DNA from 3 places in the Amycolatopsis sp. NPDC088138 genome. Region 1 is predicted to be linked to each of the others. Evidence: riboswitches for the same ligand, from Rfam matches in the RefSeq annotation. Region 1 holds a riboswitch; each other region holds the start of a gene.
The links. Region 1 has a riboswitch for thiamine pyrophosphate ahead of ACIOD2_RS09845 (thiamine ABC transporter substrate binding subunit). Riboswitches for the same ligand answer to the same signal wherever they lie in the genome.
Positions count from the first base shown of each region.

Region 2: linked by a shared signal. The riboswitch ahead of thiO (glycine oxidase ThiO) and the one ahead of ACIOD2_RS09845 (thiamine ABC transporter substrate binding subunit) in region 1 are both predicted to bind thiamine pyrophosphate.
Region 3: linked by a shared signal. The riboswitch ahead of thiC (phosphomethylpyrimidine synthase ThiC) and the one ahead of ACIOD2_RS09845 (thiamine ABC transporter substrate binding subunit) in region 1 are both predicted to bind thiamine pyrophosphate.

Region 1 covers NZ_JBIUTB010000002.1:493,605-503,776, forward strand. Annotated here, with positions in the region: gene ACIOD2_RS09825 (hypothetical protein) at 1-190, shown strand, start outside; gene ACIOD2_RS09830 (DUF1330 domain-containing protein) at 187-480, shown strand; gene ACIOD2_RS09835 (winged helix-turn-helix transcriptional regulator) at 491-856, shown strand; gene ACIOD2_RS09840 (4a-hydroxytetrahydrobiopterin dehydratase) at 1,267-1,551, opposite strand; TPP riboswitch at 1,584-1,693, shown strand; gene ACIOD2_RS09845 (thiamine ABC transporter substrate binding subunit) at 1,715-2,764, shown strand; gene ACIOD2_RS09850 (ABC transporter permease) at 2,875-4,437, shown strand; gene ACIOD2_RS09855 (ABC transporter ATP-binding protein) at 4,437-5,444, shown strand; gene ACIOD2_RS09860 (ABC transporter permease) at 5,850-6,728, opposite strand; gene ACIOD2_RS09865 (ABC transporter ATP-binding protein) at 6,725-7,699, opposite strand; gene ACIOD2_RS09870 (outer membrane lipoprotein carrier protein LolA) at 7,696-8,787, opposite strand; gene ACIOD2_RS09875 (response regulator transcription factor) at 8,932-9,648, shown strand; gene ACIOD2_RS09880 (sensor histidine kinase) at 9,645-10,172, shown strand, end outside.
Region 2 covers NZ_JBIUTB010000007.1:821,918-832,089, reverse strand. Annotated here, with positions in the region: gene ACIOD2_RS40680 (SDR family oxidoreductase) at 1-642, opposite strand, end outside; gene ACIOD2_RS40675 (winged helix-turn-helix transcriptional regulator) at 735-1,100, shown strand; gene ACIOD2_RS40670 (MarR family winged helix-turn-helix transcriptional regulator) at 1,097-1,528, opposite strand; gene ACIOD2_RS40665 (thiazole synthase) at 1,626-2,384, opposite strand; gene thiS (sulfur carrier protein ThiS) at 2,386-2,586, opposite strand; gene thiO (glycine oxidase ThiO) at 2,586-3,662, opposite strand; TPP riboswitch at 3,656-3,762, opposite strand; gene thiE (thiamine phosphate synthase) at 3,896-4,555, shown strand; gene ACIOD2_RS40645 (OmpA family protein) at 4,736-5,932, shown strand; gene ACIOD2_RS40640 (hypothetical protein) at 5,947-7,584, shown strand; gene ACIOD2_RS40635 (hypothetical protein) at 7,648-8,379, opposite strand; gene ACIOD2_RS40630 (threonine/serine dehydratase) at 8,526-9,473, shown strand; gene ACIOD2_RS40625 (MFS transporter) at 9,486-10,172, opposite strand, start outside.
Region 3 covers NZ_JBIUTB010000007.1:835,421-845,592, reverse strand. Annotated here, with positions in the region: gene ACIOD2_RS40745 (AAA family ATPase) at 1-714, shown strand, start outside; gene ACIOD2_RS40740 (LytR C-terminal domain-containing protein) at 766-1,392, opposite strand; gene ACIOD2_RS40735 (DUF3263 domain-containing protein) at 1,389-1,697, opposite strand; gene ACIOD2_RS40730 (peptide deformylase) at 1,853-2,431, shown strand; gene ACIOD2_RS40725 (glycoside hydrolase family 15 protein) at 2,497-4,662, opposite strand; gene ACIOD2_RS40720 (S1C family serine protease) at 4,869-5,780, shown strand; TPP riboswitch at 5,831-5,955, shown strand; gene thiC (phosphomethylpyrimidine synthase ThiC) at 5,949-7,583, shown strand; gene thiD (bifunctional hydroxymethylpyrimidine kinase/phosphomethylpyrimidine kinase) at 7,583-8,389, shown strand; gene ACIOD2_RS40705 (hypothetical protein) at 8,408-8,803, shown strand; gene ACIOD2_RS40700 (alkaline phosphatase family protein) at 8,823-10,172, opposite strand, start outside.

The sequences.
Region 1 (10,172 bases):
CCGGGTCGCGGTGGAGGTCGACGTCGCGGACGGCGGGCTCATCGTGTTCGTCGACGAAGGCCGCCTGTCCGGGCTCGAGTACTGGAGCGTGGGCGACGAGACCCCGGCCGAGTTCCCACCGCCCGAGGACATCCGGGTAGTGACGGCACCACGCAACGACCCCGGCGTTCTGCCACCCTCGGAGTCGTGAGCGTCTACGTCGTCTCCGAGGTCGAAATCCTCGACGAAGCCCAGGGGCAGCGCTACCGCGAACTCGCCCAGGAATCGATCGCGCGGCACGGGGGGCGCTACATCGTCCGAGGTGCGGCGCCCGCGGTTCTCGAAGGGACCTTCGACGAACACCAACGCGTGGTCGTCGTCGAGTTCCCCGACCGGGACACCGCCGAACGCTGGTACGGCTCGGCCGAGTACGCCGAAGCGTTGGCGCTGAGCAAGACCGCGCTGCGGCGGCGGTTGCTGCTCGTCGACGGAGTGGCCTAACGTCGGCTTGGTGGAGCCGCTGACCGCTGATCTCTTCGCGACGCAATGCCCGTCCGCCGAAACGCCGTTCCGGATCGCGGACAAGTGGGGTGGGATGGTGGTCATCTGCCTGAAGGACGGGCCGCGGCGGTTCTCCGAGCTGCGCGTGCCCCTGCGGACCGTCAGCCCGAAGGTGCTCGCCGCGACGCTGAAGGCTCTTGAACGCGACGGCATGGTCACCCGCAAGGCCTACGACGAGAACCCGCCGCGTGTCGAGTACGCGCTGACCGACCTGGGCCGGACGTTGTTCGAGCCCATGGAACGGTGCCGCGAATGGGCGGAGAAGTACCTGCCGAGCCTGCTGAAAGCCCGGCAGGCCTACGACCGGGCGGACTAGCCGAGGAGGCCCATCAGCGCGATCGCGATCAGGACGACCGCGGGCGCGAGGGCGTTGATCCAGGCGCGCTGGGTGGCGGTCAGGGCGGCGGTGGCGGGGGTGCTGTTCATGGCGTTTTCCCTACGAACGGGCCGATGCTTCCGCGAGTTCAGCGCGTTGACCATGCCGAGTGTTAGCAGCTGTGACGAAGCTCACCCGATCATGCCGCTGACCAGCGGAAACGGCACTCAGCCGTCCGAGTGACGGTGACTGCGGACGGTGAACCAGAGCACCCCGCCGGCCGCGGCCACCATCGTCGCGAATGCCACTGAGCCCACTACGATCGCCTGCGTCATATCTGCCTCTCGGGTCCGAAGTCCTTTACCGAGAGACGCCGAACGCGGGCTTTCGTGCACTCAGAGTAGCCGGGATCACAGTCCGTCGAGGGTCTCGTTGATCTGCTTGGCCAGCGCGAAGTCCTTCTCCGTCAGGCCTCCGGCCGAATGCGTGCTGAGGTGGAAGGTCAGCGTGCGCCAGCGGATGTCGATGTCCGGGTGGTGGTCGGCGGCTTCGGCCAGCACCGCGACGCGGTCCACCACCTCGATCGCCTTCGGGAAGCTCGGGAGCTCCACCTCGCGCCGGATGACCTTGCCCGTGCGGACCCAGCCGTGGAGCAGGGCCCGGTCGGCCTCGTCGTCGCTCAAGATTTCCGTCATGCCTCCATCGTCCAACGTCCTGGACTAAGGTGCACGGTTGCCACGGGAGTCCGGTGAGCCGGGCTGAGAGGCGGGGTGACCCGCGACCGTTAGCACCTGATCCCGGATCATGCCGGCGAAGGGAGGGCTTTCCCTCCTCGTCCGGCGAAGTGCAGGAGGGTAGATGAAACGCAGTGCTGTTCGCGCCGCGACGGCCATCGCCGTCGTCAGCGTCGTCACAGCGGCGTGTTCGCTGTCGGACGGGTCCGGTGACACGAAGCAGACGCCCACCGTCACCCTCGTGACGCACGACTCCTTCCTGGCGCCGCAGGAGGTGCTCGACGCCTTCCAGCAGCAGTCGGGCATCAAGATCTCCGTGCTCAAGCAGGGTGACGCCGGTTCGCTGACCAACAAGCTCGTGCTGACCAAGGCGAACCCGGTCGGCGACGTCGCGTACGGCGTCGACTCGACCTTCGCCTCACGCGCGCTCGCCGAGGGCGTCTTCGAGCCCTACACCAGCCCGGAGGCCGACCGCGGGCCGCAGCGCTACGCCGTCGACCCGGAGCACCGGCTGTCCGCGGTCGACGTCGGCGACGTCTGCGTCAACGTCGACACGAACTACTTCACCGCCAAGGGGATCCCGGCGCCGGAGTCGTACGACGACCTGGCCGACCCGAAGTACAAGGACCTGCTGGTCGCCGAGGACCCGGCGACGGCGTCGCCCGGGCTCGCGTTCCTGCTCGGCACGGTCGCGAAGTACGGCGAAGCCGGCTGGAAGGACTACTGGACCAAGCTGAAGGCCAACGGGCTCAAGGTGGTCAGCGGCTGGGAAGAGGCCTACACGAAGGACTTCTCCGGCTCGTCCGGCAAGGGGCCGCGGCCGATCGTCGTGTCGTACGCGTCGTCGCCGGCCGCCGAGGTTGGTGACGACGGGAAGCCGCGGACGAAGGCGCTGCTCGACACCTGCTACCGGCAGGTCGAGTACGCCGGGGTGCTCACCGGCGGCAAGCAGGAGGAGAACGCGCGCAAGGTCGTCGACTTCCTGCTCTCGCAGCAGTTCCAGGCGACCGTGGCGGCCAACATGTACGTCTACCCGGCGCGCCAGGGTGTCGACCTGCCGGCGGGCTGGGCGCAGGTCGCGCCGCTGCCGCAGAAGCCGCAGGCGCTGACCCCGGACCAGGTGCAGGCCGGGCGTGAGAAGTGGATCGGCGAATGGCGCACGCTCGTGCAGTGACATCCGGGCCTTCGCCCCGGGCCGGGGGCTCCGCCACCCGGAGCCCCCGAAAAGCGGCAGTCCTAGCCCCACCCAGGACGGTCCGCGGCCTCGGCCTGGCGCTGCTCGGCGTGGCGCCGATCGGTTTCCTGGTGGTGTTCTTCGCCTGGCCGGTGCTGGCGATCATCGGCCGCGGGTTCGCCGCGGGCGGGCTCGACGTCGTGCTGGGCGACGCGCAGACCTGTCGGCTGGCCGGGTTCACGGTGGCCACCGCGGCCGGCTCGACGGTCGTCGCGGTGCTGGCCGGGCTGCCGGTGGCGTTCCTGCTGGCGCGGGTGAAACTGCTGGGCGTCGGCCTGGTGCGGACGCTCGTGCTGGTGCCGTTCGTGCTGCCGACCGTCGTGGTCGGGCTGGCGTTCCGCGCGCTGTGGCCGGACGGCGGGGTGCTGCCGATCGTGCTGGCCAACGCGTTCTTCAACGTCGCCGTCGTCGCGCGAACCGTCGCTGGGCTGTGGGCCCGGCTGGACTCGCGGACCACCGACGCCGCGCGGGCGCTCGGCGCGTCACCGTGGCGGGCGTTCCGGTCGGTGACGCTGCCCGCGCTGGCGCCCGCGATCGCGTCCGCCGCGGCCGTGGTGTTCCTGTTCTGCGCCACCAGTTTCGGTGTCGTGCTGATCCTCGGCGGCGCGCGGTACCGGACGCTCGAGACCGAGATCTACTTGCGCACGGTCGACCTGCTCGACCTCTCCGGCGCCTCGGCGCTCTCGCTGATCCAGTTCGCGGCTGTGGTCGCGGCGCTGGTCGTCGGCGGGCTGGCGCGGCGGCGCAAGGAGGGCGCCAGGATCGGTTCCGGTTCCGTGCGGCGCCCTCGCGGCGGTGAGTGGTGGGTCGTCGGCGCGGCGGGTGTCGTGCTGGCCCTGCTGCTGACGCCGATCCTCGCCCTGCTCGCCGAGTCGGTGTCCACTTCGGACGGCTGGAGCTTCGCGGGGTACCGGGCGCTCTCGGGCACCGGGGAGAAGGGCGCGCTGCAGGTGTCCGGCTGGGACGCCGCGCTGAACTCGCTGAAGGTGGCGATCGACGCGACGCTGCTGGCGCTGGTGGTCGCCGTGCTCGCGTCCGTGGTGCTGGTGGCGTTGCGGCGGTCGCCGGCGCGGGCCGCGCGCGGGCTGGGGGAGACGCTGGACGCCGCGCTGATGCTGCCGCTCGGGGTGTCCGCGGTGACCGTCGGGTTCGGGTACCTGGTGACACTCGACGCGCTGCCCGGCGACCTGCGGACGTCGCCCTACCTGGTGCCGCTGGCGCAGGCGCTGGTGATCATCCCGCTGATCGTGCGGATGGTGCTGCCGGTGCTGCGCTCGGTCGACGTCCGGCTGCGGCAGGCCGCGTCGACGCTCGGCGCGAGCCCACTGCGGGTGTGGCGGGAGATCGACCTGCCGCTGGCGGTGCGCCCGCTGGTCGCGGCCGCGGGGTTCGGGTTCGTCGTGGCGCTCGGCGAATTCGGCGCGACGAGCTTCCTGGCCCGGCCGACGGCGCCGACGCTGCCGGTCGCGATCGCGTCGCTGATGGGGCGCCCGGGTGAGCTGAACAACCAGATGGCGTACGCCGCGTGCGCGTTGCTGATGCTCGTGACGGTGCTGGCGGTCGCGCTGATCGACCGGCTCGGGGCCGCGCGCGGCCGGGTGGGAGAGTTCTGATGGCGTTGTCGGTGCGGGACCTGACCGTCCACTATGGAGCGTTCGCGGCGGTGCGCGACGCCCGCCTGGACATCGCCGACGGCGAGGTGCTGGCCCTGCTCGGGCCGTCCGGTTCCGGGAAGTCGACACTGCTGCGCGCGATCACCGGGCTGGAGGCGTCGGCGCGCGGCACGGTGAGCTGGGACGGCGAGGACCTCGGCGCGGTGCCGGTGCACCGGCGCGGGTTCGGGCTGGTGTTCCAGGACGGCCAGCTGTTCGGCCACCGGGACGTCGCCGCGAACATCGCGTTCGGCCTGCGGATGCACGGCGTGCCGCGGGCCGCGTGGGCGCCGCGCGTCGCCGAGCTGCTGGAGCTGGTCGGACTGTCCGGCTTCGAGCGGCGGCGGGTGACGGAGCTGTCGGGCGGGCAGGCGCAGCGGGTGGCACTGGCCCGCGCGCTCGCGCCGGAGCCGCGGCTGCTGCTGCTCGACGAGCCACTGTCCGGTTTGGACGCCGGGTTGCGCGAGCAGCTGGCGATAGATCTGGCGGACCTGTTGCGGCGCAGCAAGATCACGGCGCTGCTGGTGACCCACGACCAGGAGGAGGCGTTCACCCTGGCCGACCGGGTCGCGGTGCTCGACGCCGGCGAAGTCCGGCAGGAGGGTGCGGTCCGGCGCGTGTGGCGCAATCCCTTGGACGACGGCGTGGCGCGGTTCCTCGGGGTGACGACGTTCGTCGACGGCGTCGCGGCGGGTGGCGTGGTCCGGACGTCGCTGGGGGACGTGCCGGTGCCGGACGTCGAGGATGGTCCGGTGCGGCTGGGGCTGCGCCCGCACGCGCTGCGGGTGGCTTCCGAAGGTGTCGCGGGCGAAGTGGTGGCGGCGGTGCACCGGCGCGAGCACGTGCGGCTGGTGGTGCGACTGGCGGAGTCCACTGTGGACGCGGTGGCTCCGGCGGCGGCCGACTTCCGGGCGGGGGATCGGGTGACGCTGGAGCTTGACCCGGACGGCGTGGCCCTGGTCGGTTAGGGGCTCTGGTTCTCCGCATGAAACTCGGCCTTGCGCCGAGCGAGGCAGGCGGGCCAGTCGGCCTTCGCCGCGATCACGTCCGTGATGGAAAGCTTGATAACGGCGCAACCGGAGAGGGAGCACGCTCTGGGATGGGTGGCGTCGATCAGCGAGATGCCGCCGATCTCGTCGCCGTCATCGATGTGGGTGCACAGCGCTGGGTGGAACGAAGAGTCCTCGTAGATGTCACCCGGCCGGATCTCCCCGGGCTGGCCCTGGTCGGTTGAGCAGCCCCGGCCCGGAACGCGGCCCCCACCCTTCCCGGGGGGCGTCCCCAGGCCAAGTCTATCGGCTCAGCCCGGGGAAACCCGCCGTTCGCGGATCTGTGGACAACTTCGCGCCTGTGGATGGCGGAGTTGACAGATTTCAGCCGTCGCGGGTGGACAACCGGGCGTAGGCCAGCGACAAGCCGATCACGATGTAACAAGCTGCTCGCAACGCCCCTTCGCCCAGCATCTGCGTGCCCATCGGGTCCTGCAGCACCTCCGCCGGGGCCATGGACCAGTTCTGCGTCAGCAGGAACGGGTGCAGCCAGTCGAGCGACGTCAGGAACCCGAGGATGGTGAACACGATGTCCGCCGCCAGGACGGACGCCACCACCAGCATCGGGTGCTCGGTCCAGCTGGACAGCGCCAGCGCCACCGCGCCGACCGCCCACAGCTGCAGCACCACCCAGGCCGCCACCAGCAGGATCCGCGCCAGCGCGCCGCCCAGGGACAACGTCGTGCCCGACAGCGTGAACAGCGAGTCCGTGCCGTTGATGATCAGCCCGGTCACCACGCCCGTGAAGCACATCGCCAGCACCGAGACCACCGACACCGTCGCGACGCCGAACGCCTTGACCGCGAGCAGCCGGCCGCGGCCGACCGGGGCGATCAGCCAGCCGCGCAGGGTTCCGTGGGACGTCTCGCCCGCGATCGCGTCCGCGCCCGCCATGGCCGAGGCCAGCGGCAGGAGCAGGGTCAGCGTCATCACGATCGCCGCGATCGGCAGGACGAACGCGTTGTTCACCGCGGACGCCAGCAACGCGCCACCACCGTCGTCCGGGCCGCCGCCCGCTTGCGCGTCTTCGCTCACCAGCGTCAGGCCGATGCCGATCACCACCGGGATCAGCGCCAGCAGGCCCAGCACCGCCAGGGTGCGCGGGCGGCGGAAGATCCAGCGCAGCTCCGCGGCCAGCAACCGGGGCAGCGGCACCGAGTCGTGGCCCGTGCGGGCCGCCGGTGCGTCGAGAACCGCGGTCATTCCGCCCCCTCCGTCAGTCGCGCGAACAGGTCTTCCAGCCCGGTGCGGGCCCGCGTCGCCTCGTGGACCGCGACCCCCGCGCCCACCAGGACCTGCAGCACCCGCGGTGCTTCCGTCGCCGTGAGGTCGGCGCGGATCCCGTCCGGCGTCAGCCGCGCGCCGATCCGGTTCTCCCGCAGCACTTCCACGGCCTGCTCGGCGTCCGGCGTGCGGACCAGCAGGGCCGCGTTCCCGGACTCCAGCAGCTCTGCCAGCTCACCCTGCGCGACGACGTTCCCGGCCTGCAGCACGGCGACGTGCGTGCAGGTCGCCTCCACCTCGGCCAGCAGGTGCGACGACACCAGCACGGTGACGCCCTCGGCGTGCAGCTCGGCCACGATCCTGCGGATCTCCCTGGTACCAGCAGGGTCGAGGCCGTTGGTCGGCTCGTCGAGCACGACCATCTTCCGCGGCACGAGCAACGCCGAAGCGAGCCCGAGCCGTTGCTTCATGCCGAGCGAGTACCCCTTGTACCGCCGCCGCGCGGCGACTGTCAGGCCGACGCGCTCCAAAGCCGAGTCCACCGCGAGAGGAATCCCCGACGACGCCAGCCGCGGTTCGGCGGCGGCGAAGCGCAGCAGGTTGTCCCGGCCGGAGAGGAACGGGTGGAAACCCGGCCCCTCGACCAGCGCGCCGACGTCCGGCAGCGCGTGCGCGGCCGACTCGGGCATCTTGCGGCCGAGCAGCTCGACCTCACCCTCGGTCGGGCGCACCAGGCCCAGCAGCATCCGGATGGTGGTCGTCTTGCCCGAGCCGTTCGGCCCGAGCATCCCCACGACCGCGCCTTCGGGGATGTCGAGATCGACGTGGTCCACCGCGACCGTGCCGCGGTAGACCTTGCGCAGCCCCCTGGTGCGCGCCGCCAGGGGAACCGCCGGGGCGGACGTCTCCGAAGAGACGTCCGCCCCGGACTCGACAGTCGTACTGGTCACTTCTGGCCCAGCGCTTCGTACAGGACCTGCTCCGGCACCGCACCGGCGGCGAAGCGGCCGTCGTCGGTCAGGACCGCGCTGCCCACCTTCGTCGTGATGAGGTGGCCGCTGCCCCAGGCACCGCTGACCTTCTTGGTGAACCGGTCGAGCAGGGCCTGCGGGTCGGCGTTGCGGCCCTGGCGGTCACCCTGCTGCTTCGGCGCCGCGTTCAGCGCGTCGGCCGGGACCTTGCCGGTGACGACGGTGTCCCAGCCGTCGCCGACGACCTTGGTGTCCTGCTTCGCCTGCTCGGCGAGGTCCTTGTCCTTCTGGTCGACCGTCGGCGTCTTCTCCTGCACCTTGGCGCCCTTCGGCGGGGTGAAGGCGAAGAGGTCGGCCGGCTGCTGGGTGAAGTGGACCTCGGTGAACGCGACCTCGAGGGCCGGCGTCGACGTCCCGTTGCTCAGCACCGAAACCCGCAGCGGCATCCGCGTCTGCGAGTCGACGGCCACGCGGATCTCGCGCAGCAGCGTGCGTTCGGCCGGCTTCGGCGTCAGGACCAGTTCGTAGGCCGGGCGGTCGGCGACCGTCGCGGTGCCGTCGACCGACACCGTGCTGCTCTCGCGGACCTTCGCCAGCAGCTCTGTGGTCGTCGCGACCGGGTCGGGCGTCTTCTCGCTGCCCGCGCCCTTCTGCTTGGCCACGTCGGCGGGGATGGTCACCTTGGTCGCGGTGTTGGTCTTGGAGCTGTAGTCCCAGACGGTCGTCCCGTCGTGGACCACGGTCTCCTGGCCGGCGCCCTGGGTGACGGCGAGCCGGCTCTTGCCGGCGCCGTCGGTGAAGATGCGCGCCGAGTCGATGTTCAGCGCGGACGCCCCCGGGATCGCGTTCCCCACCGCCGGCAGGCCGAGGTCGTTGCTGACCTTCAGCGTGCCGTCGAACGCGCCTGGGTTCGCCTTCATGACCGACTGGACCAGGTCCTCGGCACTCACCTGCGGCAAGGCCGGCTTGTCGTCGGCGCTGGCCGGCATCGCGATGAACGCGAGCCCGCCGGCACCGAGAGCGGTGCCCACGACCGCCGCGGTGATGCCCTTCGTCTTCGGTTTCATGCGTCTCTCCCTGTGTTCCCGAACCCGAGTGTGCTCGGTTCCCGGCTCCGACGCTTCCCTCTCGAGGCTGAGATACCCCTGAAGGTTCTCCCCCTGACGCTGAGATCGTGCTGAGAGATCCCGCGGGACCTGCGCAAACCCGCCATGATGAGAATCGTGAAACCTCGGGTTCTGGTGGTCGACGACGAGCTGGGCGTGCGGAAGGCACTGCAACGCGGGCTGCGCGCGGAGGGGATGGACGTGGTCACCGCCGCGGACGGCCCGACCGGGCTCCAGCTGGCGAGCACCGGCTCGTTCGACGTCGTGCTGCTCGACATCATGCTGCCCGGCTTGTCCGGTTACCGCGTGCTCGAGCGGCTGCGCAAGGACGGCGTCACCACGCCGGTGCTGCTCGTCTCGGCCAAGGACGGCGAGGTCGACCAGGCCGACGGCCTCGACCTCGGCGCCGACGGCTACCTCGTCAAGCCGTTCTCCTTCGTCGTGCTGGTCGCGCAGGTCCGCGCGACGCTGCGCCGCGCCGGTCCGGACGCCAGCCGCGGCACGCTGCGGCTCGGCGCGCTGGAGGTCGACCGCGGGCTGCGTCAGGTGCACTGGAACGGCGAGGAGGTCGGCCTGAGCCCCCGCGAGTTCGCGCTGCTCGAGGTGCTCGTGGGACGCGCCGGCACGGTCGTCACCAAGGACGAGCTGCTGCGCGCGGTCTGGGGTGAGGAGCAGGCCGTGACGCGCAACCTCGTCGAGGTGTACGTCGGGTACGTGCGGCGCAAGCTCGACGCCGTCGGCGCCGGCGCGCTGCTCCGGACCGTGCGCGGGCACGGCTACCTGGCCTCCGACGCGCAGCTCGACGAGGTCATCACCCCGTGATCACCTGGTGGCGCGGGCGGTCCCTGCAGGCCCGGATCACCGTGCTGGCCGCGACGATCACCTTGGCCTGCCTGCTCGGGCTCGCCGCGCTGGCCGCGGCGCGACTTTCGCCGTTGCTCATCGAGTCGGTCGACCGCGAGCTGACGGGCGCGCTCGGCCCGGCGAGTGCCGAGGTGAGCGCGGGACGTCCGCTGCCGGGCTCGGCGCCGGTGACGGTCCGGGTGCTCGACATCTCGGGCGCGCCGGTCGACGGCGGCACGCCGACCGGGCTGAATCCCGCGGAGGTCGGGCTGCTCAAGGCCGGGCAGCCGGTCCAGCAGGACGGCGCCCGCTACCTGGGTTCGGTCGTCAGCACGCCGGACGGGACACAGCGGCTGGTCGTCGCGGGCGCCGGCCTGGTCGGGTTCTCCGCCGCCGTGCACTACGGCGGAGTGTGGCTGGTGGTCGTCGCGTCGGTCGGCGCGCTGGTCGCGGGCCTGGCGACGTGGCTGGTGGTGCGCCTGGCGCTGCGGCCGGTGGCGCGG
Region 2 (10,172 bases), on a different contig from region 1:
GAACCGCACCGGCGAGCCCAGTGCGCCGGCGATGGCCGCCGCCTGCCCGCGCGGCGTGATCACCTCCGGCCCGGTCAGCTCGTAGACCTCGCCGGTGTGCCGGTCGTCCAGCAGGCAGGCCGCGGCGACCTCGGCGATGTCCACCGGATCGATGACGGGCACCCCGGTGTCGCCGAAGGGCGCGGCGACAACCCGCTGGGTGCGGACGGATTCGGCCCACCACAGGGCGTTGGAGGCGAACCCACCCGGCCGCAGGATGCTCCAGTCCGACCCGGACTCGCGCAGCACGTCCTCCAGGGCACGCATCGCGACCCGTGTCGTGCCGAACGGCCTGGTCGCCACGCCCAGCGTGGACAGCAGGACGACCTTGCGCACCCCACTGGCGATGGCCGTGCGGACGAGGTCCGCCGGGTCGGCACCGACGGCGTGCAGGTCGCCGGAGAGCAGCAGGAACAACGCCTTCGCCCCGGCCAGCACCGGCTCCAAGCCGGCGGGTTCGGCGAGGTCGGCCACCACGTGACGCACCCCGTCCGGGACCGCCGCGGCGTGCCGCGACACCGCCGTCACCTGCTGCCCCGCCTCGGCCAGCGCCCGTGTCAACGGCCGGCCGATGTTCCCGGTGGCCCCGGTCACCACGATCATGTTCTGCTCCTTCGTCCGATGTCTTCGCTGCTCGGGACGCTAGGAGCCAAGCTAACTTTTCGTAAGGACATACCTCCGGGTAAGCTCCCTACGTGACCGGAGGCGCGCAGATCACCCAGGGCGAGGCCAAACCGCGGTATGAGGTGTTTCACACCGCCTGCGCCGCGCGCGAGGTGGTCGACCACGTGACCAGCCGGTGGGGCATCTGGGTGCTGATCTCGTTGCAGAGCAACGACCTCAGGTTCTTCGAGCTGCGCGAGAGCATCGAAGGGATCAGCGAGAAGATGCTCGCCCAGTCCCTGCGGGCGCTGGTCGACGACGGCCTGATCTGGCGGCACGTCGAGCCGACGACACCGCCGCAGGTCACCTACGGGCTGACCGAGTTCGGCCGGGACGTCGGCGAGCCGCTGGGAGAGCTCTTCGACCGGATCACCCGGCGGCTGCCGCCCGCCGCTTAGCGGTCGTCGTCGGCGATCAGCGCTTCGAGCGCCGGGAGCGCCGCGGTCAACGCCTCGCGGTGCTCCGGCGACAGCTTGTCGAGCCGCCGGTTCAGCTCCTGCACCCGCGTCGACCGGACGCCGGAGACGAGCCGCTCGCCCTCTTCGGTGGCCTTCGCCAGCCACGCCCGCCGGTCGACCGGGTCGGACTCGCGGCTGACGTACCCGGCCTCGACCAGGGACGCGATGATCCGCGACATCGTCGCGGCGGCGACGCCCTCCTTCGCGGCGAGATCCCCGAGCCGGAGCTGACCGGCGTGCACCAGGGTCGCCAGCGCGGAGATCGCGCCGTGGCCGGGGCCCGGCACACCGGCCTGGCGCAGCGATCGCGACAGCCTGCCCACCGCGAGGTACAACCTGCCCGAGGTGTCCTGGACCGATGTGGTCACGGCTGGCTCCTTCTGCCTCACCCGTGCGCGGGTGCGCCGGAAAGTTCGGTCCACTTTACGGGTTCCCGGTGCGGGTTCGGTGTTAAGGCGCCGGCGGTCAGCGCGGCGGGCTCGACGCCTGGGCCCAGAAGCGCTGCGGCACCCGGCCGGCGCCGCGGGCCAGCCGCCCGGCCACGACGGCCGAGCGCATCGCCGCGGCCATCCGCTCGGGGTCACTGGCCCGGGTGACCGCGGTGGACAGCAGGACGGCGTCGCAGCCCAGCTCCATCGCCAGCGTGGCGTCCGACGCGGTGCCGATTCCGGCGTCGAGGATCACCGGCACACCCGCTCGCGAAACGATCAGCTCGATGTTGTGCGGATTCCGGATCCCGAGGCCGGTGCCGATCGGCGCGCCCAGCGGCATCACGGCGGCGCAGCCGGCCTCCTCCAGGCGCAGCGCGAGCACCGGGTCGTCGTTCGTGTAGACGAACACGGTGAAGCCGTCCGCGGCCAGCTGCTCGGCCGCGTCGAGGGTCTCGAGGGGGTCCGGGAGCAGCGTCCGGTCGTCCGCGTGCACCTCGAGCTTGATGAGATCGGTATCAAGCGCCTCGCGCGCCAAGCGCGCGGTGAGCACCGCTTCGGCGGCCGTGCGGCAGCCCGCGGTGTTCGGCAGCAGCTGGATCCCGAGCCTTTTCAGGAGTTCGAGCACGCCGGAGCCACCCTCGGCGTCGGCGCGTCGCATCGCGACGGTGGTCAGCTCGGTGCCGGACGCGACCAGCGCGCGTTCGAGCACGGCGAGGTTCGCCGCGCCGCCGGTGCCGATGATCAGCCGTGACGACAGCTTGTGCGTACCGATGACCAGCGGTTCTTCGTCCACTTCAGCCTCCTTGGACGGCGGTGAGCACGTCGAACGCCGCGCCCTTGGGCACGGCGGCGGTGGCCCAGTCGCCCCGGCGGACGACCACACCGTCGACCGCGACGGCGATCCCGGGCCGCTGCCCGCCGGCGGCGTCGAGGACGTCGGCGACGGTCGCGTCGTCCGGGAACTCCGTCCACCGGCCGTTGAGCTTGATCTCCATCACACGTGCTCCTTCTGGGACAGGCGGGCGGGCGAAGCCGCTTCGACGCCTTCGGGCGGCTTCTCCCCCTCGAGCCAGGCGACCACGGCGTCCGCGGTCACCGGGGCCAGCAACAGGCCGTTGCGGTGGTGCCCGGTCGCGGCGTAGACGCCGTCGTCCAGGACACCGAGGTACGGCAGCGCGTCGCGGCTGCCGGCCCGCAGGCCCGCGGCCGTCTCGGCCAGCTCGTACTCGGTGATCGCCGGGAAAACGCGCTCGGCGCCCTCGATCAGCTCACGGACGCCGCGCGCGGTGACGGCCCGGTCGAAGCCCGCTTCGTACTGCGTCGCGCCGAGGACGAGCTCCTGGTCGCCGCGCGGGACGAGGTAGATCGGCCGGCCTTCGACGACGGCGCGAACGGTGCGTGACGGCGGCGGCAGGCAGCCGCGGCGGGGTTTCAGCCGGAGGATCTCGCCCTTGAGCGGGCGGACGGCGTCGGCGAGCTGCGGGTGCAGCCGTCCGGTCCAGGCGCCGGCGGCGAGCACGACGGCGTCGGCGTCCGGGATCGTTGCGACGCGTTCGCGGACGAACCGGACCTGGTGGTTGACGCAGGCCGCGTACAGCGCGTTGAGCAGTTTCCGGTTGTCCACCGCCAGGTCGCCGGGCACGTGAAGTCCACTTCGGACGGATCCGACGCCGGGCTCGAGCCGCTTGGCCTCGCGTCCGGTCAGGCGTTCGGCCGCGCGGCCGAGGGAGTGCAGGTAGCCGGCGAGGATGTCGAGGTGGCCGGCGTCGGCGCTGTCGAAGGCGACGACCAGCGTGCCGTGCCCGGCCAGGCCGGGGTCGACGCCTTCCAGGGTGAGGTCACGTGCGAAGCCGGGCCAGCGGCGCAGGGACTCTTCGCCGAGGGCGAGGACGTCCTCCTCACCCGGCCAGGCCTCGGTGACCGGGGCGAGCATGCCGCCGGCCAGCCAGGACGCGCCGCCGCGCACGGGTTCGGGGTCGTAAACGGTGACCGCGTGGCCTTGCGCGGCCGCGCGCCACGCCGCGGACAGGCCGATCACGCCGGCGCCGACCACGGCCAAGGTGTTCGTCATGGGATCACGCTCCCTGCGCCGGCATGACCCGGATCAGGTTCCACGGTCGGAGCGGCAGCTCCCTCTCAGCCCGTTGCCCCGGGCTCCCGTGCGGACTCGTTCACCCTACTGTGCCGCTGGTTACCAGTCCAACCACAGTCACGGCCGATGGCTTTCGTGGCAACGACACGTGCCGCTCGAGGGCCGGCCTGCTTTTGGCCGGACTGGTAACGCGGCCAGGTACGGTCGCCGCTATGCCCGCCCTCTCCGGTGACAAGATCCGCGCCCGCCTCGACGCCGCGCGCCTGTACCTGTGCACGGACGCCCGAACGACCCGTGGCGACCTGGCATCGTTCGCCGACGCGGCCCTGTCCGGCGGCGTCGACATCATCCAGCTGCGCGACAAAACGGGCGCCCTGGAAGCCGCGGGCGAGATCGCGGCGCTGGAGGTGCTGGCGGAGGCGTGCGCCCGCCACGGAGCACTGCTCTCGGTGAACGACCGCGCGGACGTCGCCCTGGCCGTCGGCGCGGACATGCTGCACCTGGGCCAGGACGACATCCCGGTCCCGTTGGCCCGCCAAATCCTGGGCGACGAGGTGGTGATCGGCCGTTCGACACACTCGGTTCCGCAGGCTTCGGCCGCGGCTTCCGAGCCGGGAGTGGACTACTTCTGCACGGGCCCCTGCTGGCCGACGCCCACCAAGCCGGGGCGCTCGGCACCGGGGCTGGACCTGGTCCGTTCAGTTGCCGCCGACGCTCCTTCCCGGCCTTGGTTCGCGATCGGCGGCATCGACGTCCCACGGCTGCCGGAGGTGCTGGCGGCAGGGGCGTCGCGGATCGTGGTGGTCCGGGCGATCACCGAGGCCGAGGACCCGGCTGCCGCGGCCCGCGAACTGCGGTCCCATCTGGACTGAGGGAACTGGTTCGGTCGAACTCACGCATTTGTTACGGCCGAAATCAGATCTTCATCCCACCCGCGTCGGGTTTACCTGATCGGGCCATTTGCAGAAAGCACGGAGTAACGACGTTCGGTCGAACACCGACCTCCGTGCGGAACCCCGAAGCAACGGTAATAGGGGCCGCACGGAGGATTCGTGAAAACCTACGACGCCGAGATCAGCGCCTCGCCGAAGCGCTCCCTCTCCAAAGGCGCTCGCATCATGGCGATCTTCGCCTGTGCTGTGGTGCTTTTCGTCGCGATCTTGGTCGTGTTGCACAAGTCCGATGGCACCGATAGCACAAATCTGGTGTGGCTGGCGGAAAAGACCACTCATTCCCCCGGCACCTTGCCCCGTTCGTTGCGCGATCGCCTCCGGCAGGCCGGAAAGGAGGGCGGCGCCAAGTTCACCGCCTACGCCGTCGGCGAGCAGGCGGTGAACGTCGCGAACGACCTCGAGCTGGACCTCGACCGCGGGAACGGAAAGGTCGCCGACAACCGGCTGCAGGCGTCCAATGTCGACCGGATCCTCAAGGACGTCGCCAGTCGCATCGGAAGAACCACCGTCAGCCAGACGGGCTTTTCCCTGTACGCCGCGTTGCACACCGCCGCGGACGAGGCCGCGCGCACGGGCCAGGCGGAGGTCTGGCTGACGAGCACGGTACTGACCGGCTCCCTCGATCCGTTCACGATCTCGTCGCTGAGCGCCGGCGCGGATCCCGAACAGGCCGTCAACGAGGTGCTGAAGACCCCGCTGAAAGAGCTGGATCTGCAGGGCGTCGACCTGCACGTAGTCTTTTTGACCCCGGTGGGAACAGAACAGCGGCCACTCGACCCGAGATCCGAATCCTGGCGCGAAAAGTTCACCACGACGCTCGCCGATCGCCTCGGCGCGCAAATCGCCGACCCGATCCACGACAACGGAACGACCACCGCCTGGCCGAACGCCTCGGTGGTCCCACCGATCATTCCGTTCACGTCGCCACCGCCGCCGGCCAAAACGGAAGATCCACGAATCGACGAGGCGGCGTTCGCCCCGGACAGCGCGGAGCTGATCGACCGCCCGGCCGCGGCCGCTGTGGCCGCGCAAGCCGCCGGGCTGTACCGGAGCAAGAACGGGAAGTCCCAGATCAGCGTCACCGGCTATTGCGCCCGTTACGGCGACCCCACCGGCGCGCGCGACACCTCCGCGAAGCGCGCCGACGCCGTTGCGCAGCTGCTTCGCGATCAGGGAATCCCGGCCGGCGACATCTCGGCCTCCGGCGTGGGGTTCGACGAACTCGCCACCCCCGGCCAGGACGCCAGGTCACCCGCTCAGCGAGTGGTCGTCATAAAGCTCGTCGCCCGCTCTTGAGAAACGGAGAATTCGTGACCGACACGCCCGACGTGCCCCTGGCGGCCTACCCCGGCCTGCCGAAGGGCTCATTTCGCGTAACCGACCTGCCGAGGCCAGCCGCCATGGCCCTTGGCTCCACCGACGAGGGCGTCTGGACGGCGGCCGCCGCCACCTACCTCAGCGTGATCGACCCGGCGACCGGCAAGCCCGACCACGACCGTCCGCTGGCGGACACCGCGGCCGGCGCGGTCCAGAACGCCGCCGCGACCTGCCACGCGCAGGCGCTGGAGTACTCGGCCCCGACCGACGACCGCGCGGCCGAGCAGGATCTCGAGGCCACCAAGCACCTCGCCGAAGCCGTCGACACGATCGAACACGCCAGCGGGATCCTGAACGACCCCATCACCGGCCCGGACGGCGAGAAGATCGACGGACGGCGGATCCAGGTCATCCACCACCAGGACGAGCAGCTGGCCCGTCAGCGCAGTGCCGAAGGCGACTCGCGGCACACCCAGCGCAGCTGGGAGAAAGCGTGGCGGCTCCTCGCCTCGACCCTGCTGGGCGTGATGGACGCGATCCTCCTGTGGAAGCCGTTGCTGAACCTGTCGTTCACCAGCGGCTCGGACAACGCGCTCCGCTGGGCGATCGGGCTCGGCATGGTGAGCCTGCAGGTGCTGGCCATCGAGTGGGCGGCCCGCACGTTCGTCAACGCCGAACGGCTGAGCGTCGACCGCCGCGGTGCCGCGGCCGACTACAACCGCCCGTTCCGGCACGGCCGGTCGGGACCGGAACGCCCGGCGCCGACCACCGACGAGATCGCCGAAGCCGACCAGCAGTACTCGCACGCCTACTACGGGCTGGTCGGGGTGGCCGCGGCCGTCGCGATGATCGGGGGCGTCCGGGTCGCCTGGCTCGCCCGGCAGGCGGATCTGCCGGTCTACGAAGCCGTCCTGTTCGGCATCGTGATCGGCTTGATCCTCGGCTGCGTCGTGGTTCAGATGGCCCGTCTGTACTGCCGGGGGAACCTGCTGGGTGACCGGCTGGAGATCGAGCGGACGGTGATCGACGAGATCACCGGTCGTATCAAGCGGGCCCAGGGCCAGGTGGCCGGCGAGCGGGAGGCCGCGCACAACGCCCTCGTGGCCGCAGACAAGCTGACGAACCACGCCGAGACACTCCGTCAGCGCACCTTCGCCGACTCGCTACGGGCCGTCGAACTGGCCTGGACCTGGTTCGGCCTGCCCCCGGGCGATCTCGACCGCGAGGAGTTCAGGCGCCGGGCCATTCCCGAGGTCGAAGACACCGGGGCGCGGCGGGTCGACCTCCGCTCGCGGCTCGACCTCGTCAACACCTGGCTCGCGAACCGCGAGTCGATCTTCACGGCGCCTGCTTCGCCGGGCGAAGGTGCGGCGCTAGCCGAGCTGACCGCCGGCGAGGGTGGCCGCGGCACCGCCCTGCCGGTCCGCCAGAAGAAGGACAAGCTGATCATCGTGGGTCCCACACCGGTGGAGATCCCCGACCGGCCGAAGCCGCCACACCGGCTGATGCTGGTCGGCGCGGCCCTCACGGCGGTTGTGACCCTCGCCACGGCCTGGCTGGCTCCGGTCGACAACGGCCCGGTGGAGGACGCTGCTCAAAGCGTCGTCACACCATGGTCTTACCCGGCCTGACCCCGAAAGTCGTGAGGGGCACCTTCAGGGCTTATATGTCCCTGAAGGTGCCCCTCACGGCGTTTACGGCGTCGGAGTCGAAGCCGCGCCCTGGCTGGTCGGTGGGGCCGCCGAGGTCGACGGCTTCTGCGAAGTCGTGCTCGGCGTCGTCGGGGTTGTGGTCGGCGAGTCCGAGGACGTCGTCGGCGGGGTGTTCGACTCCGTCGTGGACGGGGTCGGTGTCGGCGAGTTCTGCGTGTCGTCCGTCGAGGTCGACGGGGTGGTCACCGGGGTCTTGTCCGTCTGACCCGAGCCGCTGCCGAAGATCTTGCCGATGCCCGCGCCCGTGCCACCCGCGACCTTGCCGCCGGTGGCCGCGTCCACGCTGACCATCGCCAGGATCGCCACCGCGAACGCCACCACGCTGGTGCCGATGATCAACGGCCAGCGCAGCTTGCGCAGGCGGCCCGGTTCGTCCGCCGGCGGGCCCTCCTCGCCGGGCTTCGGCAGCTGCACCGTCGGTTGTTCGGCCAAGGCCACCTCGGCACCGCCCCGGCGGCGGATCCCCGACGTCGCCAGCTGGCGCGCCTTCAGCGCGGCCGCGCGCGTGCGCTGCAGCGAACGCAGGTACACCTCGCCGCCGACCGTGGTGATCACGCTCGCCACGCCCGCGCCGACCACGGTGCCCGCCACGCCGAGGGTCGACCCCAGCAGCGCCGCCGTCACCGCCGCCAGCGCCGCGGCCATCACCTGCGCGATGCGCAGTCCTGACTTCGCTTCCTTCGTTTCGGAAGTCGCTGCGTTCTCCTTGCTCATGATCCCGATCCGGTAGTAAGTCTTCTCCCCTGTCCAACGTGTAAGGCGCGCGGGAAACTCCCCGCGTTGCCACGGCGTGAGGAGCGCCACGTTGACTGTCTATTATGGACAGTGTAAATCGAACGGTTTCTTGACATACTCGGCACATGGAACTGGTGACGATCTCTGACATCGAGGCCGCCGCGAAGCGCGTCGAAGGTGTCGCCGTGCGCACGCCGCTGCTGCTCCAAACGTGGGATCCCCGGAAGTCCTTGTGGCTCAAACCCGAAAGCCTGCAACCGATCGGCGCGTTCAAGGTGCGCGGCGCGTTCAACGCGATCGGCACTTTGGACGACGAGGCGCGCGCCCGCGGTGTCATCGCCTACTCGAGTGGCAACCACGCACAGGCCGTCGCGTACGCGGCGCAGCGGTTCGGCGTGCCCGCGGTGATCGTCGTGCCGGACATCGCGCCGCGGATCAAGGTCGAGGCCACCCGCTCCTACGGCGCCGAGGTGATCGAGGTGCCGATCGGCGAGCACGAGGCCAAAGCGCACGAACTGGCCGCCGAACGCGGGCTGACCCTCGTCCCGCCCTTCGACGACGCGGCGATCATCGCCGGGCAGGGCACCGCGGGCCTGGAGATCGCCGAAGACCTGCCGGACGTCGAGGTCGTGCTGGTGCCGGTCAGCGGCGGCGGGCTGGCCTCCGGCGTCGGCACCGCGATCAAGGCGCGCTGCCCTCGAGCGAAGGTCATCGGTGTCGAGCCCGCGCTGGCCGGCGACACGACCGAGGGGCTGCGCCTGGGCCGTCAGGTCGACTGGCCGATGGCCGACCGCGCCCGCACCATCGCCGACGGCCTGCGTGCGCAGCCGTCCGAACTGACCTTCGCGCACCTCACGAAGGTCGTCGACGCCATGGTCACGGTCACCGAAGACGAGATCCGCGACGCGGTCCGCACGCTGGCGCAGAAGGCCCGTCTGGTGGCCGAGCCCAGCGGCGCGGTGACGACGGCGGCCTACCTGCACCACGCCGGCGAGCTGCCCGCGGGACGCACGGTCGCGATCGTCTCCGGCGGCAACATCGATCCGGCCCTGTTCGCGGAAATCCTGGCCTGACCCGAGCGCCGGTCAGGTGGAGGCGCCGCCGCGGACGTGGGTCGGCGGGCCCTCGACGCCGCAGTGGAAGCACTCGCCCAGGTGGGGCGACTCGTCCGCCGCCGGCGGCGCGGGCGTCGGCGGCTCCAGCACACCGTTGTGGATGCCCAGCGCGATCAGCCCGCCCGCGACGGCCAGGACCGCGCAGATGACCAACGCCATCCGCCAGCCCGCCGTCAGCGCCACCGGGTCGGCGTACGCCTCGCCGGTCAGCCCGGCCGCGGCGGGCAGCACCGCCACCGCCAGGAGACCGCCGGAGCGGGCGATCGCGTTGTTGACGCCGGAGGCGACACCCGCGTAGCGGTCCGGGGCCGCGGCGAGCACCGTCGCGGTCACCGGGGCCACGACCGTCGCCAGGCCCAGCCCGAACACGACCACCGCGGGCAGCACGGCCCCGAGGTAGGACGCGCCGGGTGCGATGCGCAGCATCAGCAGCATCCCGATACCGACCACGATCGGGCCGACCACCAGCTGCGTCCGCGGGCCGATGCGCTGCGCGAGCGCGCCCGACCGGCCCGACAGCAGGAGCATGATCACCGTGAGCGGCAGCCCGGCCAGGCCGGCCGCGGTCGGCGAGTAGCCGAGCGACACCTGCAGCTGCATGACCAGCAGCATCATCACGCCGCCGAGCGCCGCGTACATGGCGAAGGTCAGCGCGTT
Region 3 (10,172 bases), on a different contig from region 1:
GCCCGGCTCGGCGTCGCACCGCCGCGCGGGGTGCTGCTCTACGGGCCGCCCGGCGGCGGCAAGACGTTCCTGGTGCGGGCGCTGGCCGGCACCGGCGCGCTCAACGTGTTCGCGGTCAAGGGCGCCGAGCTGATGGACAAGTGGGTCGGCGAGTCGGAGCGCGCGGTGCGGGAGCTGTTCCGCCGCGCCGCCGAGGCCGCGCCGTCGCTGATCTTCCTCGACGAGATCGACGCGCTGGCCCCGCGCCGCGGCCAGTCGTCGGACTCCGGTGTCGCCGACCGCGTGGTCGCGGCGCTGCTGACCGAATTGGACGGTGTCGAGCCGATGCGCGAGGTCGTCGTGCTCGGCGCGACGAACCGGCCCGAGCTGGTCGACCCGGCGCTGCTGCGGCCCGGACGGCTGGAGCGCCGTGTCTACGTGCCGCCGCCGGACGCCGAGGCCCGCACCGCGATCCTGCTCGCGACCTCGAAGAACACCCCGCTGGCCTCCGATGTGGACCTGGCCGCCGTGGCGTCCACTCTGGACGGTTACTCGGCGGCCGACTGCGCGGCCCTCATCCGCGAGGCGGCGTTGACGGCGATGCGCGAGTCGCTGGAAGCCCACGAAGTCACGGCGGCCCACCTCGCGACGGCCCGCACGAAGGTCCGGCCGAGCCTGGACCCGGCCCAGCTCGCGGCCCTGGAGGCCTACGCCCACGTCCAGGCCGGGGACTGAAACACGCGAAGGGGCGCCACCCGCGGGTGGCGCCCCTTCGGCAACAGCTCGTCAGCTGCCCTTGTGACCGGACTCGTAGTTGTTCGTCACGATGACGATCACACCCGGGCTCGCATCCTGTATTCCCTGGAACCGGGGCTCGGCCTTGAAGTCGAACTCCTGCGCCAGCTGCTTGGCCGCGGCCTCCTCGTCGGTGCCCGGCCGGTAGTAGGCCGTGGTCGCCGGGATGACGCCCTGCGAGTAGTTGCTGACCTCGGTGACGTTCCAGCCCGAGCCGGCGAAGTCGTCCTTCGCGCGCGCGGCGAGGCCCTTGATCGTCGAGTTGTTGAACACCCGGACGGTGACCCACTTGTTGGACGTCTGCTGGTCGCCGGGCTGGCCCGGCTGCCCCGACGTCGGCTGGCCGGGTGTCGGCTGACCGGACGACGGCGGCGTGGGCGACGTCGGGCTGGCCGTGCTCGAAGGCGGCGGTGTCGAAGAGGTGGGCGACGTGGGCGACGACGGCCCGCCCGGCGGCGTGCCGGGCTGGGTGCTGGGCGTACCGCTCGGCCCGGCTTCGTTCGATCCGTCACCACTCAACGCGGAGATCCCGCCGATGACGGCGGCGACGATCGCGACGCCGATCAGCGCGACGCCCGCGGCCTTCATCGGCCGGGACATTCCCGAAAACACGCTCATTTCAGCTCGATCCCCAGTCGCCGTGCACCACGTTTGCGCTGCCGGGCGGCGCGCGTCTTGCGCAGCCGCTTCACCAGCATCGGGTCGGCTTCGATCGCCTCCGGCTTCTCCAGCAGCTTGTTCAGCAGCTGGTAGTAGCGCGTGGTGGAGACTTCGAAGCGCTCGCGGATGGCGTTCTCCTTCGCCCCGGCGTGTCGCCACCACTGACGCTCGAAGGCGAGGATCTCGACCTCGCGTTCGGTCAGGCCGGGCACGGGCTTCGGCGGCGACGGCTGCGGCTCAGCCATCGACTCCGCGGCGTCCATCCGAGTCCCTCTCAATCGGGCGACATGGCGATCATGACCTAGCTCTTCCGCGGGCGTCATTCAACCACGAATCAGCACGCCGACGTGGGCATCAACACCGGCGCGTCACGGTCTGATGCAGGTCTACCAGAAGGGTCCGACTAAACTGCCCGCTCGTGACCGTCCACGCCATCCGGATCGCCGGCGACCCCGTGCTGCACAACCCGACTCGGGAGATCACCGAGTTCGACGAGCAGCTGCGCATCCTCACCGACGACATGTTCGAGACGATGTACGCCGCCGAGGGTGTCGGCCTCGCCGCCAACCAGATCGGCCTCGACCTGCGGGTGTTCGTCTACGACTGCCCCGACGACGAGGGCGTGCGCCACAAGGGCGTCGTCGTCAACCCGAAGCTCGAGACGTCGGAGATCCCGGAGACCATGCCGGACCCGGACGACGACTGGGAGGGCTGCCTCTCGGCGCCCGGCGAGTCGTACCCGACGGGCCGCGCGTCGTGGGCGAAGGTGACCGGTTCCGACATCGAAGGCAACCCGATCGAGGTCGAGGGCACCGGCTACTTCGCGCGCTGCCTGCAGCACGAGACCGACCACCTCGACGGCTACATCTACCTCGACCGGCTCGTCGGGCGCCACGCCCGCGCCGCGAAGAAGATGTTGAAGTCCAACAAGTGGGGCGTCCCCGGCCTCTCGTGGCTGCCGCCGCGCACCCCCGAAGACGACGGCGCCGTCATCTGACCCTCCCAAGTCCGTGAAGGCCACCTTGAGGGACTCTATGTCCCTCAAGGTGGCTTTCACGGCTTTCAGCAACCCAGGAAGTGGCAGCGGACCACTCGGGGGGTTTCGAGCACAGAGCCCGCCTTGACGTCCCAGGCCAGGCGGACGTACTGCGCGTGCGTCCAGGCCAGCGGCGTCGCCGAGGTGTTCGGCGTGCCGGCCGGGAAACCGGTCTGGCCCGACGGCGGGTTCTCGTCCCACACCTGCTCCGGCATGGTCTCCGCCGAGCTGCTCACCCGGCCGAGGTCACGCAGCCGCCGCGCGGCCGAGCCGGGCTGGCCGAGCGTCAGTTCGTACTCGCCGCGCTCGCCGGCCAGCAGCGGCCACAGCCGGCCGAACGTCGTGCGGCTCTCGGCCGGGAACGTGTAGTCCCACGGCGAACCGTCGGCCTGCTCGCCGTAGCCGTCCTTCGTGTAGCGGTGCCAGAACTGGCCGGTCGGCGTGGTGAACGAGATCTCCTTGTCCGTGACGCGAACGCTGTTCACGATCACCGGGTCGTCGGCGCGGTAGACGCCGAGGCGCACCAGGTCGAGGAACCCGGCGTCGGTGACCGCGCGCTGGTCCATCGTCACGCTGGAGTTGCCGAGGTTGTACGTCGTCGGAGCGTTCGCGTTGCCGTCCTTGGTGAGCCGGACGAAGTACGGGTCCTTCGACAGCGGCCCGTTCGTGGTGATCGTCTGCTTGGGCAGGTCGGCCTTGAACTTGTCGGCCGCCGCGAGGTAGCGGGCGGCGTCCGCCGGCGCGCCGTTGTGCGAAGCGATGTCCGCGGCGCAGACGAGCCCGGCGATCACCGACGCGATCGTCGACGGGGACCAGCCGTCCTGTTCCTCCCAGCGCTCCTGCTGGGTCCACGGCGAGGCCTGGCCGTCAGGACCCTTGTAGGACAACAGGAAGTCGGCCGCCTTGCGCACGCCGGGCCAGACGTCGTTGCGCCCGAGCTGCTGGGCCAGCACGATCGGGAAAGCGGTTTCGTCGAGCTGGACGGACGTCCAGTACGGCACGCCGTCGACCCGGCTGTTCTGCGGCATGTGCCCGTCAGCCTGCTGCTGCGTGCCGAACATGTAGGTCACCGCGCGGCTCGCGGCGGCCGTGTCGCCGCCGGCGGCCAGGCCGGTCGCGATCTGGTAGAGGTCACGCGGCCAGACCAGGTGGTAGGTGCCGGACGGCGACCACTCCGGGTCGTTGTTCCCGAACCGCCACGGCATGCTCGGCGACGCGATGAACGCGCCCGGGTGGTGCTTGTCCTCACTCGCGGCCAGCGTCAGCATCGACGCCTTGTAGAGGTCGCGCTCGCTGTCGGTCTTCAGCGACGACGGCGGTTTGCTCACCCCGCGCAGGTACTGCTCCCAGCCGCGGTCGTACGAGCGGGTGATGTCCCCGAAGCCGCGCCGCTGCGACGCCTGCGCGTTGCCGAGCGCGTCGGCCGCCTTCGCGCCCATGCCCAGCGCGAGGGTGACGTGCCGGCTGCGCACGCCGTCGGCCGCGGTCTGCCCGGTGAGCAGGACGTTGCCCTTCGCGGCGGTGTCGTAGGTCGCGAGCTTGAACGTCTTCGTGAGCTGGGTGTTGCCGTCGGACGCCCCGGCGAAGCCGACGCTGGTTTTCGTGAAGCCGGGCTTCGCGGTCAGAGCGGCGGCGTTGGTGGCGTCCGACGCGGTGAGCGCGTCTCCCTTGCGGGCGGCCGAGTCGTCGGAGCCGTCGTTGGTCAGGTCCGGGTCGGCGACGGCGTAGAGCTGGTACGGCCGCCCGGTCAGCGACTGGAAGTCGACGTCCACCAGCACGGTCGTCGCGGCCGGGTCGGTGACGTAGGTCTTGCGCAGCCGCCAGCGGTGCTGGTCGTCGGTGACGGTCTGCTCGTAGGTCAAGCTGTCGTCGTCGGTGCGCCGGACCTGCTGGGACTTGGCGGTGTAATCGGCGACGGCGAAGCTGCGCCCGTCGGTGACGACGAAGTTCATCGAGCGGACGCTCGGCGTGGACAGGTCCGGGTAGTAGACCTCGGACAGCTGCCCACCCTGGAGCGTGAACCAGACGTTGCTCGACCGGTCGTGGGCCGTGCCGAAGCCGGTCTTGTTCGCGGGCAGCCAGCTGGGATGGGCGCCGGGGGCGCCGGGAGCCGTCCCCTGTGCCGCCGCGGTCGCGGGTATCAGCCCGGTGACCAGCAGCCCGGCGAGTGCCGAGACCATGAGTTTGCGCATATCAACCCCACAGTGATGTCGCTTCTGCACCGTTACAGAAGCGACAGGCAGTGTCTCGCCGATCCTTCACCGGCGCATGGTCCGAATCGGTGAACCACTGACCGTCACTGGTCCGGTCACGCCACCGGTTCTCTGCCGGCGAACGGACTTCCCGCGGTAACCGGCGCACACTTGAAGTACCTGCAACGGTGTAATCGAGGTACTTCATGGACGAGGCGATGGACGCCTACTCGCGCTCGGTCAGCACGGTCGCCAAGACCGTCACCCCGCACGTCGCCGGGGTTCAGCTCGGGCGCGGCAGCGGGTCCGCGGTCGTCTTCGCCGACGACGGTTACCTGCTGACCAACGCCCACGTCGTCGACGGTGAACGCCAGGGCGTCGCGACCTTCGCCGACGGCAGCGAAGCACGCTTCGACGTCGTCGGTGCCGATCCGCTCTCCGACCTCGCCGTGCTGCGGGCGCGTGACGAGACGCCGTCCGCCGCCGCGCTCGGGGACGCCGACAACCTGGTCGTCGGGCAGCTCGTCGTCGCGATCGGCAGCCCGCTCGGCTTCTCCGGCTCGGTCACCGCGGGGGTCGTCAGCGCGCTCGGGCGGGCGCTCCCGGTGCGCCACGGCCGCGCCGGCCGCGTGATCGAGGACGTCATCCAGACCGACGCCGCACTCAACCCGGGCAACTCCGGCGGCGCGCTCGCCGACTCGGCGAGCCGCGTCGTCGGGATCAACACCGCCGTCGCCGGGGTCGGGCTCGGGCTCGCCGTGCCGATCAACTCGACCACGCGCCGGATCATCAACACCCTCGTCGTCGAAGGCCGGGTGCGGCGCGCGTACCTCGGCGTGGTCGGCGTGCCCGCGCCCCTGCCCGACGACGTCGCCGAGCGGACCGGGCAGGAGGCCGGGCTGCGGGTGCGCGAAGTCGTTTCCGGCGGGCCCGCCGAGCGCGCCGGCCTGCGGGCGGGCGATCTCGTGCTGACCGTCGGCCGCACCCGCGTGTCGGACGCGCAGGGCATCCAGCGGCAGCTGTTCGCCGAAGTGATCGGCACCCCACTGCCGATCACCGTGCTGCGCAACGGAGCCATGGTCGACGTCTACGCCACACCGGCCGAACTGGTCGGGTGAGGTGAGCGGACTTGAGTCTGGCGCCCCGGCGTGGCATGGTCGGTGGCACAACACCACAACGCGGGAGCTCGCGCCATGGCGGGCTGAGAGGGTGACTGGGGATTTGTCCCGGGTGTCACCGACCGCATGAACCTGACCGGGTAATGCCGGCGTAGGGAGTGAAAGTCGTTGACCACCTTGGAAAACAAGGACGTCTCCGTCACGACCGGGCCCATCACGGGCTCACGCAAGGTGTACCACCAGACCGAATCCGGGCTCCGCGTTCCGGCGCGGCGGATCGAGCTGTCCAACGGGGAGAACTTCGACGTCTACGACACTTCCGGGCCGTACACCGACCCCGAAGCGAAGATCGACGTCCACAGTGGACTCCATCGGCTGCGCGCCGGCTGGGCCGACGGCCGCGAGCACAACACCCAGCTCGGGTGGGCCAAACAAGGCGTCGTCACCAGGGAGATGGAGTACATCGCCGCCCGCGAGCGCGTCGAACCGGAGTTCGTGCGCGCCGAGGTGGCGAGCGGGCGCGCGGTGATCCCGGTCAACCGGCGGCACCCCGAGTCCGAGCCGATGATCATCGGCAAGAACTTCCTGGTGAAGATCAACGCCAACATGGGCAACTCGGCCGTCTGGTCGTCGGTCGAGGAAGAGGTCGACAAGATGGTGTGGGCCACCCGCTGGGGTGCCGACACCATCATGGACCTCTCGACCGGCAAGCGGATCCACGAGACACGCGAGTGGATCATCCGCAACTCGCCGGTGCCGGTCGGCACCGTGCCGATCTACCAGGCACTCGAAAAGGTCAACGGGGAACCGGAAAAGCTGTCGTGGGAGGTCTACCGCGACACCATCGTCGAGCAGTGCGAGCAGGGTGTCGACTACGTCACCGTGCACGCCGGCGTGCTGCTGCGCTACATCCCGCTGACCGCGCGGCGCGTCACCGGCATCGTCAGCCGCGGCGGCTCGATCATGGCCGCGTGGTGCCTCGCGCACCACCAGGAGTCGTTCCTGTACACGCACTTCGAGGAGCTCTGCGAGCTGCTGCGCCAGTACGACGTCACGTTCTCCCTCGGCGACGGCCTGCGCCCGGGGTCCATCGCGGACGCCAACGACCGCGCGCAGTTCGCCGAACTGGAGACCCTGGGCGAGCTGACGCACCTCGCGCGTTCGCACGACGTCCAGGTGATGATCGAAGGCCCCGGCCACGTGCCGATGCACAAGATCAAGGAGAACGTCGAGCTGGAGGAACGGCTCTGCGGCGAGGCGCCGTTCTACACCCTCGGTCCACTCACGACGGACATCGCGCCGGCCTACGACCACATCACCTCGGCCATCGGCGCGGCGCAGATCGGCTGGTACGGCACGGCGATGCTGTGTTACGTCACGCCGAAGGAGCACCTCGGCCTGCCGAACCGCGACGACGTCAAGACCGGCGTGATCACGTACAAGATCGCCGCGCACGCCGCCGACCTGGCCAAGGGGCACCAGTACGCGCAGGAGTGGGACGACGAGCTGTCGAAGGCCCGCTTCGAGTTCCGCTGGAACGACCAGTTCAACCTGTCGCTCGACCCGGACACCGCGCGCGCGTTCCACGACGAGACACTGCCCGCCGAACCGGCCAAGACCGCGCACTTCTGCTCGATGTGCGGGCCGAAGTTCTGCTCGATGCGGATCACGCAGGACGTCCGCAAGTACGCCGAGGAACACGGTCTGTCCACTGTGGAGGCCATCGAGGCGGGCATGGCCTCGAAGTCGGCGGAGTTCAGCGAGTCCGGCGGCAAGGTGTACCTCCCCGTGGTCGGGCAATGATTCCGAAGACCCCGCCGACCGCCCTCACCATCGCCGGATCCGACTCCGGCGGTGGTGCGGGCATCCAGGCGGACCTGCGCACGTTCTTCGCCAACGGCGTGCACGGCCTGGTCGCGCTGACCGCCGTCACCGTGCAGAACTCCTTGGGCGTGCAGGGTTTCACCGAGATCCCGGCCGACGTCGTCGCCGCGCAGATCAAGGCGGTGGCGTCCGACATGGGCGTCAACGCGGCCAAGACGGGAATGCTGGCCACGGCGGAGATCATCCGCGCGGTGGCCAAGACCCTCGACGAGGTCGGCGGGGACATCCCGCTGGTGGTCGACCCGGTGGCGGCGTCGATGACGGGCCACGCGCTGCTGCGCGAGGACGCCCTGGAGGCGATCCGCACGGAGCTGTTCCCCCGCGCGACGCTGATCACGCCGAACCTGGACGAGGTCCGCCTGCTGACGGGCATCTCCGTGACGGACGAGGCTTCCCAGCGGGACGCGGCGGAAGCGTTGCTGGCCTTCGGATCCCGGTGGGTCCTGGTCAAGGGCGGTCACATGGAGGGCACACCGGACTGTGTGGACCTGCTGACGGACGGCGGCGCGGTCATCTCGCTCAGCGGCCCCCGCTACCAGACGGAGAACACCCACGGCGGCGGCGACACGATGGCCTCGGCGATCACGGCAGGGCTGGCCAAGGGCGCTTCGGTGCCGGACGCGGTGGCGGCGGGCAAGAAGTTCATCGAGCGCTGCGTGGCGGAGTCCTACCCGCTGGGCGCGGGAGTCGGCCCGGTGTCGCCGTTCTGGGTGCTGACAGACTGAGCGGGTGCGGGAAACCCGGTGCCCGGCATCAACGAAGGCAGTTGGCTCGTCAGCGACCGTTCGGATCACCTGCGCGAACGCGGTCTGCTGAATCCGCCGCCGGAGTGCACGGTGGCCGGGATGCTCACCGCCGTCGCCGAACAGAACTTGAGCCCGCTCGCGGTCGAGATCGTCTGGGACGGCGACTCGCGGGGCTGGATCCCCACGCTGTGCGTCGTCGTGGCGCGCCCGGAGTACGAACTGGTCACCCTGGGCTGGTTCGCGGGTCACCTCGGCCGCACGCAGCCGACCGGCAAAGAGGCGTCGGAGAAGGGCCGGGCCCTGGCGGAGGCGCTCGGCGTTCACTTCTACTTCCCGCTGCGCGACCGGCCCGGCATCGACCAGCCGCACTGGTGGGACCGACCCGGCGCGTGAGCCGGCCCCACCGGCGCACTCAACGGGCCGTCAGACGCGGTGCGTCGACCGCCCAGTACCAGTTGTTGCCCGCCGCGTAGAGGCGCCACGTGAAGCGGGCCGACCGAGCGCCCGCCGGGACCGCCACCGACGTCGTCGTCGGCTGGGACAGGACGTCGCCGCCTCGGTTCGCGGACGAGGATTCCGGGCCGTAGGCCAGGATCGGCTTCTCCGCGCCGCCGTCGAAGGAGACCGTCAGGGCGCCGCGCTGGGTGCCGTCCTGGCGGTAGTGCGAGACGAACCCGATGTCCACAGTGGACTTACCCGACACCGTGAGGGTGGGCGAAACCAGGGAAGAGTCGAAGGTACCCGAAGAGGACGGCGAACCCTTGTCGTCCCACTCGTCCGGGTCCGCCACCGCGAAGACGCCCCGGGACCGCACGTTCGCCTCCCGCTCCTGCCCCGGCGCGGTGCGCGTCCAGAAGTCGTCGTTCGTGAACGCCCAGCCCTGCCATTCCGTCACACCCGCGGGCATGGCCGAAGCGTTGCGGACCGTCCAGCCCGACGGCGCGTCGTGCGTCCAGCCCGGCACCGAAGCCGGGACGCCGGTTTCGTCCACACGCGACTTCAGGACCGCCGAGTCGAACGGGTCCACCGGCACCGCACCCAAGGCATAACCATCCAGGGAAAGCGGGATTCCCAGGTGCCGCAACGCCGTCGGCGCGATGTCGACGATCTTCGGGGCCACCGCGGGTGTTCCCGGCGGCACCGCGCCGCCGGCCGCGACCACGAACGTCATGCGCTCCTCGGGGCTGTCGCCGCCGTGGCCGCCCGGGCCGGTGTGGCCGTGGTCGGTCGTCAGCATGACCAGCCAGTCTTCCGACGCATACGACGGCCGTGCGCTGATGGCCGCGAGCAGCCGGCCGAGGTACGCGTCGTCCGAGCGCAGGGTCGCCGCGTACTCCGGCGAATCCGCGCCGTGGGCGTGGCCGGCCTCGTCCGTCTCTCCGAAGTAGACGAACGACGCGTCGGCCTTGTCCTGCTTCAGGTGCTTCTCGGCGTCCGCCGCGAGCTGCGGGTCGGTGTTCTCGTAACCGGCGGAGTCGCCGTCCAGGACGAACTTGCGGTCCTGGCCGGTCCGCAGGATCTTGTCCCCGATCGGCTTCCAGTCGACGGCGGCGTAGGTGTCGAGCGCCGGGTTCGCCGTCTCGGCCCGCGCGAGCCAGCTGGGGTAGGGGGCCAGGTTGTTGCCGGTGAACGCGTTGTCCTTGACCAGGTGCTTGTCGGGCCAGACGCCGGTGAGGATCGACGACCAGCCGGGGCCGCTGAGCGTCGGTGCCATCCCGCTGCCGTACAGCGAGCTGCGCGACGAATACCCGCGCTGGACGAG